2 regions of the Thalassotalea nanhaiensis genome follow, and region 1 is predicted to be linked to the other one. Evidence: predicted binding sites of a transcription regulator. Region 1 holds the regulator's gene; the other holds the start of a gene.
The links. The regulator MetJ, encoded in region 1, represses methionine synthesis genes. The targets are predictions, from matches to a motif close to TAGACGTCTAGACGTCTA.
Positions count from the first base shown of each region.

Region 2: a site for MetJ is predicted at 4,693-4,710, ahead of metK (methionine adenosyltransferase). Genes of this name have one in related genera too.

Region 1 covers NZ_CP134146.1:258,703-265,754, reverse strand. Annotated here, with positions in the region: gene metL (bifunctional aspartate kinase/homoserine dehydrogenase II) at 1-1,127, opposite strand, end outside; gene metB (cystathionine gamma-synthase) at 1,127-2,293, opposite strand; gene metJ (met regulon transcriptional regulator MetJ) at 2,498-2,824, shown strand; gene RI845_RS01205 (M56 family metallopeptidase) at 2,937-4,142, opposite strand; gene RI845_RS01200 (BlaI/MecI/CopY family transcriptional regulator) at 4,135-4,509, opposite strand; gene bluB (5,6-dimethylbenzimidazole synthase) at 4,686-5,345, shown strand; gene RI845_RS01190 (sodium/proline symporter) at 5,451-6,848, shown strand; gene RI845_RS01185 (zinc-binding dehydrogenase) at 6,883-7,052, opposite strand, start outside.
Region 2 covers NZ_CP134146.1:3,389,318-3,396,369, reverse strand. Annotated here, with positions in the region: gene RI845_RS14660 (acyl-CoA dehydrogenase) at 1-577, shown strand, start outside; gene RI845_RS14655 (dehydrogenase E1 component subunit alpha/beta) at 644-2,863, shown strand; gene RI845_RS14650 (ACP S-malonyltransferase) at 2,874-3,941, shown strand; gene RI845_RS14645 (arginine repressor) at 4,125-4,601, shown strand; gene metK (methionine adenosyltransferase) at 4,848-6,035, shown strand; gene rsmE (16S rRNA (uracil(1498)-N(3))-methyltransferase) at 6,237-6,968, shown strand; gene gshB (glutathione synthase) at 7,026-7,052, shown strand, end outside.

The DNA of each region.
Region 1 (7,052 bases):
ATGTTTTGCGCTTGCAAGTAATGTAATGCTAAATCAGCAAACTGCTGTGAAATAACAATGCAGGTGTTATTTTGGCATTGGTAAATTGGCTGAAAACGAGTATTTATTTGCTCTAATGTTTTAACATCAAACTCGGTAGAGTCTATTTTGATCAGCTCATTATTATGGGTAACCGAGATCTCACTCTTGGCTATTTCACCAAATGCGCCAATTTCTGTACCACTATCTTGCGGTGCAAAACTACTGGCCACATTCAAATGAATATTATGTGTTGTTAGTGGGTTTAAGGTATTGGCATGCAACACCGGATTACCCAGGCGGCCCAACTCTTTTGCAACCGAGTTTTCTAAACGGAATAATTTGCGCGCTGTATTCACAATACGAGGGTCGGCACTATAAACGCCGTTTACATCCGTCCATAAAGTAACATTTTGAGCATTTAATAAATGTGCAGCAATGGTGGCAGAATAATCACTGCCATTACGTCCCAAGGTTTGCGTGTTTCCTTGCTCATCACTGGCGATAAAACCGGTAAAAATATTTAACTGGTTGGCTAGTTTTTCAGCAGTAATGTTTGTTTTACTCAGCTGTTCATTCAGCTGAAAGTTATTGCCTGAATCAAGAATTAGTACCTTTCTGGCATCAATGGCGTTGGCTTTACAAACATTTTGGCTTAATACCGCAGCTAACAATTTGGCCGACCATAGCTCACCAAAAGCCAGTACATCATTACGGCTTTGCTTAAAACTATTGGCCGATTCAGTGTTAATAAATTCAATATCTGCAGTTAACTGCTGCAATAATTGTGCAGCTTGGTTGTTATCAAGCAATTCGTTAATTAATGCCGCTTGATCATCTTTTAACTGCTTAAGTTGAGTTGCAAACAACTGGTCATTATCAGCACTTTCAAGCAACTCAAACAGCTGGTCTGTTGTTTTGCCATTAGCTGACACAACAATAAAATCATTCAATTTAGCATTGTCTTTAATGATCTCAACAACGCGCAAAATGCATGCTGCATTTGCTAAGCTGCTGCCACCAAATTTATGAACATTTGTTGTTACTTCAACCTGTTTTAAAGGGTTTAATGAAGCGTTAAATTCAATATTTTGTACTTGCTGTTGCATTAGTTACCCACCGCTTGTGATGCAGTTAATGCATGGTTTAAGTCTTCAATAATATCGCTAATATCTTCCAAGCCAACAGACACTCTAATAAGCGTTTGGCTAATACCTGCCGCTTTTTGTGCATCTAAATCCATACCGGCATGAGTCATAGTCGATGGATGAGAAATAAGGCTTTCAACGCCGCCTAATGATTGCGCTAAGGTAAACAGCTTAACATTGGCAAACAATGCTTTAACTTCGTCAACACCGCCATTAAGTTCGAATGAAAACATGCTGCCAAAACCGGCTTGCTGTTTTTTGGCAATGTCATGCCCAGGGTGGTCTACCAAACCTGGGTAATGAATAGTGTTAATAGCCGGGTGGCTTTGTAAAAACTGTACTAATTGCTTGGTATTTTCGTCATGCTGCTTTAAACGAATCGGCAAAGTTTTAATGCCGCGCAGGGTTAAATAGCTATCAAATGGTGAGCCGGTAATACCAATACAATTTGCCCACCACGTTAATGTTTCTCCAAGCTCAGCGTCTTTGGTAACCACCGCACCGCCTACTACATCTGAGTGACCATTGATAAATTTGGTGGTTGAATGAATAACAATGTCTGCACCTAGGTCTAACGGGCGTTGTAATAAAGGTGATAAAAAGGTGTTGTCTACCGCAACCAAGGCGCCGACAGCTTTCGCTTGCTGACAAATTTTTGCGATATCAACAAGACGTAACAATGGATTACTCGGTGTTTCTAACAACACCAACTTAGGCTTTTGCGCAAGTGCTTCATTAAGTTGCTGCTCATTTGTTTGGTCCACTACCTGTAACTTAAATACTCCGCGCGCGGCTAAATGAGTAAATAAACGATAACTGCCACCATAACAATCATGTGGAATAAGCAAGGTATCTTCACTGGTAAGTAATTGGCATACCAAATGAATTGCAGACATACCGGTACTGGTAATCACACCAGTTGTGCCACCTTCCAAATCGGCAATCACCTCAGCGAGTGTTGTACGGGTTGGGTTACCGCTACGAGAATAATCATACTGACGCTTTTCATTAAAGCCTTTTAAACTATAGGTGCTCGATAAATGCATAGCAGGTACAACAGCACCATGATGTTCATCACTATTTATGCCAGCTTGTACAGCTATTGTATTCAATTTATCGTGTTTCATAATCAGCTCTTCGTCAGTTATTTTGGTGTAAATTTAAAACTAGATGTTTAGACGTCTATAAATCTAAACGTATTCACCTCCAAGGTCAAGAAGTTTTAGCCATCTAAACATCTTTGCTTTTAGATGTTGACTAGAAATCTATAGCTAGTACAATTTATATATAACAAGAAAGATTTAGAAAATTTATATTAATGGGGAATATCGATGGCTGAATGGAATGGGGAATACATCAATCCTTATGCACAACACGGTAAAAAAAGTGAGCAAGTTAAAAAAATCACTGTATCTATACCGTTGCGTGTATTAAAAGTTCTAACTGACGAAAGAACACGCAGACAAGTGCAAAATTTGCGTCACGCCACAAATAGTGAATTACTTTGTGAAGCATTTTTACATGCGTTTACGGGGCAACCATTACCAGACGATAGTGATTTAGCTAAAGGTAATGAGCAAATCTTACCGGAAAGTGTTCGTAAAATTCTAGAAGAGCAAGGCGTTACAGACTTTTCTGAGTATGAAGAACAAGAATAAGTAATTGCTTAATCAATCCTCCTTTTACCCCATACATGGTTCAGGAGGATAAGCAAAAAAACAGCACCTAATTAGGTGCTGTTTTTGTTTGTGTCGTTTAATTAATAAAGGCTTACTGGGTCACTTTAATTCGTTCGACTAAACTTTCAGATTTTTCATTGTTTTTAGTCACAAAATCTAATTGTACAAGTTGGTTCTTCAAACCATGACTAGAGCTTTGGTATTGCCACTGCCTTAAGGCTATTTTCGCTGACTTGTCGAATATCTTTTTAGGCTCTGCGTTTATCACAATTACATTCTCTACTTTACCGGCAGCAGTTACATCAAACTGTAAAACCACAGAGCCATTTAAATTCTCTTTTACCGCTTTTTCTGGGTAAATTGGCTCAACTCGCATTACAGGTGCAACAACCTCATCGGCACTTTTAGCTGCGGGAGTATTTTCGGCAATGGCCATACTGCTTAATAAACTTGCTATAAGCGCTAACATAGTAACTTTAACGAAAGGCTTGTTCTGTTGTTTTTGTTTAATAAAATTTAATCTTTTTAACATAGTTTGCTTCTCTGTGTAGTGGGTGTATGCATAAAGCTGGTTATTAGTATTTTCGATACTAAGTAACATCGCTTTACTGTATTGAATTTTTTCATCGGTATTTTTGTCAGTTAAAACGCTCTCATCACAAGAGATTTCTTGCAGCCTTCTAAAGCTTTTATAACCAAGCCACATTAATGGGTTAAACCAAAATAGGCTTAATAAGATCAGCGCGATAAAATTACAGCGAGTATCCTGGCGTTTAAAATGCACAACTTCGTGCTCTATCACCATGGCCAACTGTTTTGCGCTGTACATCTGCAAATAATTTTTTGGCAATATGAGTTTTGGAAAAAGTAATCCTATTAATAACGGACTTGCCACATGCTTACTTACATAGGGGGTTAATGAATCAGGTAAGTTAAGCGCTTCAGTATTACTGTTCGGCTTTATCGCTACTTCTGCAGTTCGCAATTGCAGGTGTGAAAAAGTGCTTGAGGCAATAACAATAAAGCAACCTACGCACCAAGCGGTCAACCAAATAACGCTGTTATCTATTGCTACATTATTGTTATTAATTGCCACTAAATAACGGCTTATTTGCGGTGCAAGTTCAGGTTTTAATATCTCTGGCATATTAGCCAATACTAATGCCACGGGTATCGCCGCGTATAAGCCATAGCAAAATTTTGCGCCAAGTGCCGGCAACAGTTTTGTTTCACAAAAAATCAGTACTATTAATAATGAAGACAAGACAAGTTGCTGCTCAATAAGCCAATCAATCATTATCCTTCTCCCATTGAGCAATTACTTTTTTCAGGTCATCAATGTCGTCTTTTGATAACTTTTCAGTTTTTGCAAAACCAGCAACCAAAGGTGCAATTCTTCCTCCAAAAAAGCGCTCGACTAAACTCTTGCCTTCTTTGTAGGTGTAAGATTCTCGCTCTAACAGGGGTGAATATAAATAGTGCCTTTGTTGCTTTTCAAAACTTATTGCACCCTTTTTCACCATGCGGTTTAAAAGTGTTTTAACGGTTTTGTCGTGCCAGGTCTTTTCTTCATTTAATTTGTTAATAATGTCATTGGCACTCGCGGGATAATTCATCCAAAGAGCTTCCAATACTTCAAATTCTGCTTTACTTATTTCTATCATATGCCCATCGATTACACTTGTAATTTAAATAAGGATTACACATGTAATTGATAAGTGCAAATTTATTTTGCATAAAATTTCATCATAATCAATCAAAGCAAGAAAATTATTGGCGGTTTAACTCAACCTCTATATCATTAGCCAACTCCCTTACAACTTATTAGTTTGTGACTCCAGTGAACATTAACCAAACAGAACGCGACGCCGTTTACAAAACTATTTTCTCTCGCCGAGATGTGCGTGCTGAGTTTAAATCAGACCCTATTCCCGATGACGTATTAGGCCGAATATTAAAGGCGGCTCATCATGCACCCAGCGTTGGTTTTATGCAGCCTTGGGACTTTATTGTTGTTAAGAATCAGCAAACTAAAGAGAAAATAAAGCACGGATTTGAATTGGCACATGCTCAGTCTGCCGCTATGTTTACTGATGACAAATCTCAGTCTTATAAAAAGTTAAAGTTGGAAGGCATTCTTGAGTCTCCAATGGGTATTTGCGTTACCTGCGACAGAAGTAGAAACGGCCCGATCATTTTAGGTCGTACAATTAAACCTGAAATGGATCTTTATAGCACTGTTTGCGCTATTCAAAATTTATGGTTAGCCGCCAGGGCCGAAAATATTGGCATTGGTTGGGTTAGCATTGTTCATGACGATGTCATCAAAGAGGCATTGCAGATTCCTGATGATATTAATATTGTTGCTTACTTGTGTGTCGGTTATGTGTCGCACTTTAATGACCAACCTGATCTTGAAAAGCATGGCTGGTTAGCAAGGCGACCTTTGGAGTCGGCTATTCACTTTGATAGTTGGAACAATCACTCTGACAACAAATAATGTTATTTTCCTTAGTAAACTAACAATGCAAGCTATGGTGAATTTTGGGTTGTATATTGTTATCATCATTGAATAAATCCTCATAATAACAACTAAAAACGTACAATGGATTACACAACTACTGTTCTGGTCACTTTAGTGATCTACAAAATCGTTCTTATTGGTATTGGCTTTTGGTCAAATCACAAAACTAACTCTACTGAAGATTATTTTATCGGCGGCCGTGGCTTAGGCCCATGGGTTGCTGCCATCAGCTCTGCTGCCAGTGCATCTTCGGCCTGGACCTTACTTGGTGTAAGTGGAGCTGCTTATGCAATGGGATTATCTGCCGTTTGGCTGGTACCGGCTGTATTGTTTGGCTATGTATTTAACTGGTTATGGTTAGCGCCTAAATTACAAATCAAGGCGGCCAAAGAGCAAACCGTTACCCTTACTGAATTATTAGCAAGTGGCAGTGGTAAGTTTAAAAAACCAATCATTTGGTTTTGTTCATTTTGTATTGTTTTTGCGTTTACCTTTTATGTTGCCGCGCAATTTCAAGCCGCAGGAACAACCTTTGCTTCCACCTTTGAAGTATCCATGGAAAGCAGCATCATAATGGGCACTACAATCATTTTAATTTACACCCTTTTAGGTGGATTTTGGGCGGTTAGTGTAACCGACACACTGCAAGGCATATTAATGGCAATTGCCAGTTTAGTATTGCCTGTTGCCGGCTTATTTGCAGTGGGTGGCTTTACTGATTTATGGATGCAAATGCATCACATATTTACTGAAACTCAAATGCAACTCACGGGCAGTCATAGTGGGTTTATTGCCATTGCATTTATTGTGGGGTTAATGGGCATTGGTTTAGGTCAACCGGGACAACCGCATGTGGTAAACCGAATTATGGCTTTACGCGATGAGAAAGCCGTTCAACAAGCTAAAATTATCGCCATCGGCTGGGCAACCATTGTAATTGGCGGCATGTTAATTGTTGGCTGGTGTGCAAAAGTATTATTAGCGGCAGAAGTGAATAACGAACAAGCATTGTTAGAAGTAACAAACATGTTGTTTCCACCAGTGGTTGCCGGAGTGATTATTGCTGCAATTTTATCAGCCATTATGTCTACCGCCGACAGCCAGTTACTGGTGTCAGCGTCGGCTATGTCGTATGACGTAATTGACAATAAAAATAGCAGCAAAAGTTTGTTTTATTCACGCTTAACCGTAGTGGTTATGTGTATCATTTCGATGTTATTAGCATTATATGCGCCTGAAGATATTTTCTCTCGTGTACTGTTTGCCTGGAACGCATTGGGCGCAGCTTTTGGGCCATTATTAATTGTAAAGGTAATGAGTAAGTCTGTAGACGGCCGGTTTGCCTTTGCAGCAATTGTTACCGGCTTTGTGCTCTCAGTAATTTTAAGTTTATTCCCTTCTCCACCAGGAGATTATTTAGAGCGATTAATTCCATTTGCACTGGCATTTGCTATCTCTTGGATGGGTCGTACTAAATAAAATCATAGAGCATGTTTAATAACATGCTCTAACTTTATGGCGTTAAAATGACCTTACCATCACTCTTGTGTACAGCATAATGCTCAAGCGCTTTGGGGAAATCACCAAAATCAAACTGACCATATATATCGGTTTGAAAAATACCTTGCGCAAATAGCTTTTGCACTTTTTTACTTAACGCTAGCACTTTCCACGGTTTAGCAT
Region 2 (7,052 bases), 1.2 Mb from region 1:
TTTAAGCGCGCCGAAAATTGAAGGTAAGTTTTCATTAAGAGCGTCCATTACGGGTGAAATAGTAATGGATGAAGTGTTTGTGCCAAGTGAAAATATGCTGCCAAACGCAAAAGGCTTATCAGGACCATTTGGCTGTTTAAATAAAGCCAGATACGGCATTTCTTGGGGCGCTTTAGGCGCCGCTGAGTTTTGTTGGCATGGTGCGCGTCAATATACATTAGACCGAAGCCAATTTGGCAAACCTCTTGCGGCTACCCAACTTATTCAAAAGAAACTCGCCGACATGCAAACTGAAATTACCACAGGTTTATTTGCCTGTTTGCAAGTGGGCCGGTTAATGGATGCTGGTACATTATCACCGGAAGCGATTTCTCTGGTGAAACGCAACTCTTGTGGTAAAGCATTAGATATTGCTCGCATGGCGCGCGATATGCACGGTGGTAACGGCATCAGTGATGAATTCCACATTATTCGACACGTAATGAATCTTGAAGCAGTAAATACCTATGAAGGTACGCACGATGTACACGCCTTAATTTTAGGTAGAGCACAAACTGGTATTCAAGCGTTTTTCTAAGCTCAAAAGCAACCTCAACTTGGGGAAAGTAGTAAACAATACAGCTCTTAAAAACGTGGAATATACATGGTAGATCGTAATCAAATAGTGAAAGAAAATTTTATCAGGCTTGTTGAAACTGAAAATTTTCCAAATACAGCAAACAAGCTCACACCGTCGCAAGTAGGATTAAGCGATAATGATGTGATTGATATTTTTGAAAGCCAAGTGCTGAGTCGTCATTTAGACCTGCAATCTAGGGTAATGCAAAAGCAAGGACAAAGTTTTTACACTATAGGTAGTGCCGGTCATGAAGGTAATGCGGCGTATGCAAAAGCATTTCGGCCAACCGATATGGCATTTTTGCACTATCGCAGTGGTGCGTTTGTTATTCAACGAGCGAAACAAGTGCCAGGGCAAACGTCACTTTACGATATGTTACTGTCCTTTGCCGCCTCTAAAGATGATCCTATATCAGGTGGTCGTCATAAAGTACTTGGCAGCAAAGCATTATCTATTCCACCACAAACCAGCACTATTGCCTCGCATTTACCCAAAGCAATGGGCACTGCATTCAGTATACCGTTGGCAAAGCGCTTAAACTTTACCGGCGAATTGCCAGATGACAGCGTGGTTATTTGTAATTTTGGTGATGCATCAAGTAATCACTCAACGGCACAAGGTGCATTTAATTGTACAGCGTGGGCAGCGTATCAATCTATTCCAATGCCTATTGTGTTCGTGTGTGAAGACAATGGTATAGGTATTTCAACCGCAACCCCAGAGGGCTGGATTGCTGCTAACTATAAAGACCGAGCCGGTCTGCATTATATTTATTGTGATGGTTTAGATATTGTCGATACATATCATAAAGCCAAGCAGGCAGAAAAAATTGCCCGCGAGCTGCGCAAACCGGTATTTTTACACGTTAGAACCGTTCGATTACTTGGTCATGCGGGCTCTGATGCTGAATTTGTTTATCGCAGTGTTGCTGATATTGAAGCAACCGAGTACCAAGACCCACTATTGCATAGTGCTCGTATATTGATAGAAAACAATATTTTATCAAGTGCCGATATTATTAAACTATATCAAGACAGCGCCAAACGCATTGCCAGTATTTCTCAGCATGCGGTCAGTAAAGAAAAACTAGCTAATGCAGAGCAAGTCGCAATGAGCATTGTCCCGCCGCCGCGTGAAAATATTCATCAACAGTTAGTTAGTGCTGAACAGCGCCAGCAATTGTTCGCCCATGAAAAGCATAACCTCAACAAAAAGCAGCATTTAGCCAAGTTACTCAACTGGACGTTAATGGACTTAATGGCTGAGCATGAAAACATCGTTATGTGTGGTGAAGATATTGGTAAAAAAGGCGGGGTGTACAATGTTACCAGTAAGTTGTTTGATCGCTTCGGTCATAACCGAGTGATCAACACACTGCTTGATGAACAATCAATTTTAGGCGGCGCGATAGGGTTTGCTCATAATGGGTTTTTACCTATTGCTGAAATTCAATTTCTTGCTTATGTACACAATGCTGAAGATCAAATTCGCGGTGAGGCTGCCACATTGCCGTTTTTCTCAAATGGTCAATTTACCAATCCTATGGTGATCCGCATTGCCGGGCTTGCCTACCAAAAAGGCTTTGGTGGCCATTTTCATAATGACAACTCATTTGCTGTATTTCGAGATATTCCCGGATTAATTATTGCTTGTCCATCCAACGGCAGCGACGGCGTAGAAATGTTGCGCAGTTGTGTAAAACTGGCACAAGAGCAACAACGTATTGTGGTATTTCTAGAGCCCATCGCATTGTATATGACCAAAGATTTGCACCAGGAAGGCGATGGTTTATGGACCGCAAATTATCAACTGCCAGACGCAAACGACACAGAAATTAATCAGCAAATCAGTGTTTATGGCGAAGGTGAAGATATTTGTATTTTATCTTACGGTAATGGCTACTTTCTTTCTCGTCAGGCTGAAAAGATCCTCGCTGAGCAAGGTATTCGTTGTCGAGTGGTTGATTTACGCTGGCTGGCACCGTTAGATGAGCAGGGAATTATTGAACAGGTTAAACAATGTAAGCATGTGCTTATTGTTGATGAATGTCGAGAAACTGGTTCTATCAGTGAAGCGCTGGTTACCTTGATTCATGAACAAGCGGCTAGGCCTGCAACACAAAATGAACTGGTACGAGTAACGGCCAGTGATTGCTTTATTCCATTAGGCTTGGCTGCATTTCATGTACTCCCCGCTCTTGATGATATTGTTGCTGCGGCAACGTCAATAATGAAAAACAGCTAAGGGACTATCTATGAGCACAGACAATATCAATAAACAGAAAAAAACAGCTGTAGTTATTTGCCCTGGTCGAGGCACGTACAATAAAGAAGAACTTGGCTATCTAAAGCGTCTACACGCAGATAAACCCGAGCTTATTAAAATCATTGATGACTATCGAACGCAGCAAGGGCAGCAAGGCATTAGTGAACTGGATGCCATGACAAAGTACAGCATGCGTAAACATACCGCCGGGGAAAATGCATCTGCGCTTATTTATGCCTGTGCAATGGCCGATTACCAAAGCATTAATCAAGACGAATACGATATTGTTGCCGTTACTGGTAACTCAATGGGTTGGTATATTGCTATGGCCGTTGCTGGGGCGTTAAAACCTAAAGCTGCCATAGAGTTAATCAATACCATGGGCTCAATGATGACTGAAGGGGTTATTGGTGGTCAATTAATTTACCCTATCAGCGATGAGAACTGGCGAGAAGACAGCAGCGTAGTTCAGCAAATACAGCTATGGCTTGATGAAGTGAATCAAAGTGTAGAAGATGAAGTTCATATCTCTATTCATCTTGGTGGCTACCTTGTTTTTGGCGGTAATAAGTCTGGTTTGGCGGCGTTGGAAGCTAAGCTGCCGGTTGTGCAAGACAGATACCCAATGAATTTATTTAACCATGCGGCATTTCATACGCCCTTGTTAAAAGGTACTTCTGCTAAAGCCAAGTCATTGCTTTCTAATGATTTAATTTCAAAGCCCGACATTCCGCTTATCGATGGCTTAGGGCAAATTTGGCAGCCTTACAGCGCAGATACTGACAAGCTTTATGATTATACGTTAGACACACAAGTCGTTGCGCCTTATAATTTTAGCAAAGCCATTGAAGTTGCGGTGAAAGAGTTTGCCCCTGATAAATTAATTATTTTAGGGCCGGGTTCAACCTTAGGCGGTGCGGTAGCGCAAAGTTTAATCAAGCAGCAGTGGCTGGAATTAACCTGTAAAGCAGACTTTATAAGTCTGCAAAAGACTGAGCCATTTATTTTGGCTATGGGCTTGGCAGATCAACGCAAACAGGTAGTAATACCAAGTTGATTAAATATCTGCTCATTTTTAATAGTTAAAACGAATAACTACTGCTTTATAAAATTGATAAGTAAGAATAACTACTCACTAAATTTTATGCATTGTATTTATCCGTTTTTCCTTATGAAAAAGTAGATCACATACTTAATCAAATTGGTATAAATTAAAAAACAGATAGAACGAATTGAATATATGACCAGTAGCAGAAATAGCAAAGAGCAAAGTTTCCTAATCGCATTTAAAAAACTGCTCAGAGAACAGTGTTATGGCTCGCAAGGCGAGTTGGCTACCGCGCTGGTTAAATATGGATTCGAAAATATCACCCAGGCAAAAATCTCCCGCACGCTCACTAAACTGGGCGCGGTTAAAAAACGTAATGTTAGAAACGAGATAGTTTATTTACTGCAAGATGAATTGTCAGCGCCAAGAACCAAACAAGCCATTCATACCGTTGTGTTAAGTATTAAACATAATAATATGCAAATTATTATTAAAACCGGTATAGGCGGCGCACCACTGATCGCCAGAATGTTGGACTTACAAGGTGAGTCTGTTGGTGTACTTGGTACATTAGCTGGCGATGATACTATTTTTGTTGCCCCAGTTGATGTTGAACAAATTGAGAATATCGCGCAATCAATCAGCATCATGTTAGATTTTAATCAGTAGAGCTCTGCTAAATATAACCAACGATTGATGCTTTTTATCTTTATTTGCTCGCCCCCTACATTCTTCTATTTTTTTTACTTTATTTATCGTTTAGCCATCTAGACGTAAAAAGGTAGATTTATTTTTAAAAGCAAGGTAGAATTCGCTTCATTGTAAAAAATAGATTTTATTTGATCCATTTCACTTTTCGCTAATTGAATTTTTAGCATAATCTATTTACGTGTTATTTAAAGATTAAGAGACATTATGACTAAACATTACTTCACTTCAGAGTCAGTATCTGAAGGTCACCCAGATAAAATTGCTGATCAAATTTCTGATGCAGTCCTTGATGCCATTATTGCTAAAGATAAACACGCACGTGTTGCCTGTGAAACTATGGTTAAAACTGGGGTTGCTATTATCTCTGGTGAAGTAACTACTGAAGCTTGGGTTGATCTTGAAACCATAACTCGTAAAGTGATTTCTGATATTGGTTACACGTCATCAGACGTTGGTTTTGACGGTGAAACTTGTGGCATCATGAATTTAATTGGCCAGCAGTCACCTGAAATTGCCCAAGGCGTAGATCGTAGCAAACCTGAAGAGCAGGGTGCTGGCGACCAAGGGTTAATGTTTGGCTATGCAACCAATGAAACACCTTCATTAATGCCGGCACCATTATATTATTCACATCGTTTAGTTGAGCGCCAAGCTGAAATGCGTAAGTCAGGTGTACTGCCTTGGTTACGTCCAGACGCTAAATCTCAGGTAACCTTTATCTATGAAGATAACAAGCCTGTTGCCATTGATGCCGTAGTCTTATCAACTCAGCACAATCCTGATATTTCTCAAGATGATTTACACGCTGCAGTAATGGAAAACATCATTAAACATACCTTGCCGGAAGAGTTACTTACCAGTGAGACAAAATACTTCATTAATCCAACCGGTCGTTTTGTTATTGGTGGCCCAGTAGGTGACTGTGGTTTAACTGGCCGTAAAATTATTGTTGATACTTATGGCGGTATGGCTCGTCACGGTGGTGGTGCATTCTCTGGTAAAGATCCATCAAAAGTTGATCGCAGTGCAGCTTACGCTGGCCGTTATGTTGCTAAAAACATTGTTGCAGCTGGTTTAGCCGAACGCTGTGAAATTCAAGTGTCGTATGCCATTGGTGTTGCAGAGCCAACGTCAATTTCTATCGAAACATTTGGTACTGGTAAAGTAGACGAAGATACATTAATTAAGTTGGTGCGTGAAAACTTTGACTTACGTCCTTACGGCATTACTAAAATGTTAGACTTATTACACCCAATGTATCAACAAACTGCGGCGTATGGCCATTTTGGTCGTGACCCGTTTGAAATGACGGTAGGTGATGACACCTTTACTGCGTTTAGTTGGGAAAAAACTGATAAAGCAGCCACATTAAGAATTGCTGCCGGTTTATAAATTAACCCAAAACATATACCCTAAGGCCAAGTTTTTACTTGGCCTTTTTGTGTCTACTGTAAAGTGGCGTGAACTTAGTTGGCGTGAATTATCGAGCGTAATAGTTTATAAGCCAATTATTTAATTTTCGACACCTATTGTTTATTCCCACCTTAGCCCTTATCTTTACAGTAATGATTTATATGAGTAATTTTTTGCGTCATGAGCAATCCCAGAATTTTTCAAGCAACACCGTTTTCGGTCGATAGTACTGCAACATTATCCGATGATGCGTTTGGTCATGTGGTACGCGTGCTTAGGTTAAAAGCCGGCGATGAAGTGACGTTTTTTAATGGCGATGGTTGCGACTATCAAGCAATCCTTAGCGATGTGAGTAAAAAACAGGCCACTGCAAATATTGTTAATAAAGTAGCTCGTAATAACGAGTCACCGCTTAATATCCATTTAGGTCAGGGCATATCGCGTGGTGATCGAATGGATTTTACTTTACAAAAGTCGGTTGAGCTTGGAGTGAATACGATCACGCCATTATTTACTCAACGCTGTGGGGTTAAACTAAACGCAGAGCGGTTAGAAAAAAAACGCCAACAATGGCAAAAAATAGTGATCAGCGCTTGTGAACAAAGTGGTCGAGCTGTGGTACCCGAAGTAAGGCAACCAATGGCGTTACAAGAATGGCTCACTCAGGCAACACAAGCATTAACAATTAACTTGCACCCAAGAGCAGAGCATTCAATTATGGGGCTGCCAGTAAGTTGTGATCGAGTGCGACTATTAATCGGCCCTGAAGGTGGATTAACTGACGAAGAAATTCAACAAGCCAGTAATGCCAACTATACTGAAGTACTACTTGGTCCAAGAGTGTTGCGAACTGAAACAGCAGCACTCACAGCAATTACGGCTTTACAATGTAAATTTGGCGATTTGAGTTAGCTAAAACTAACAATCACCATTTACATTATTTAATAACAAAAGGTTAGGAACACAAAAATGACAATTAAACTTGGCATAGTAATG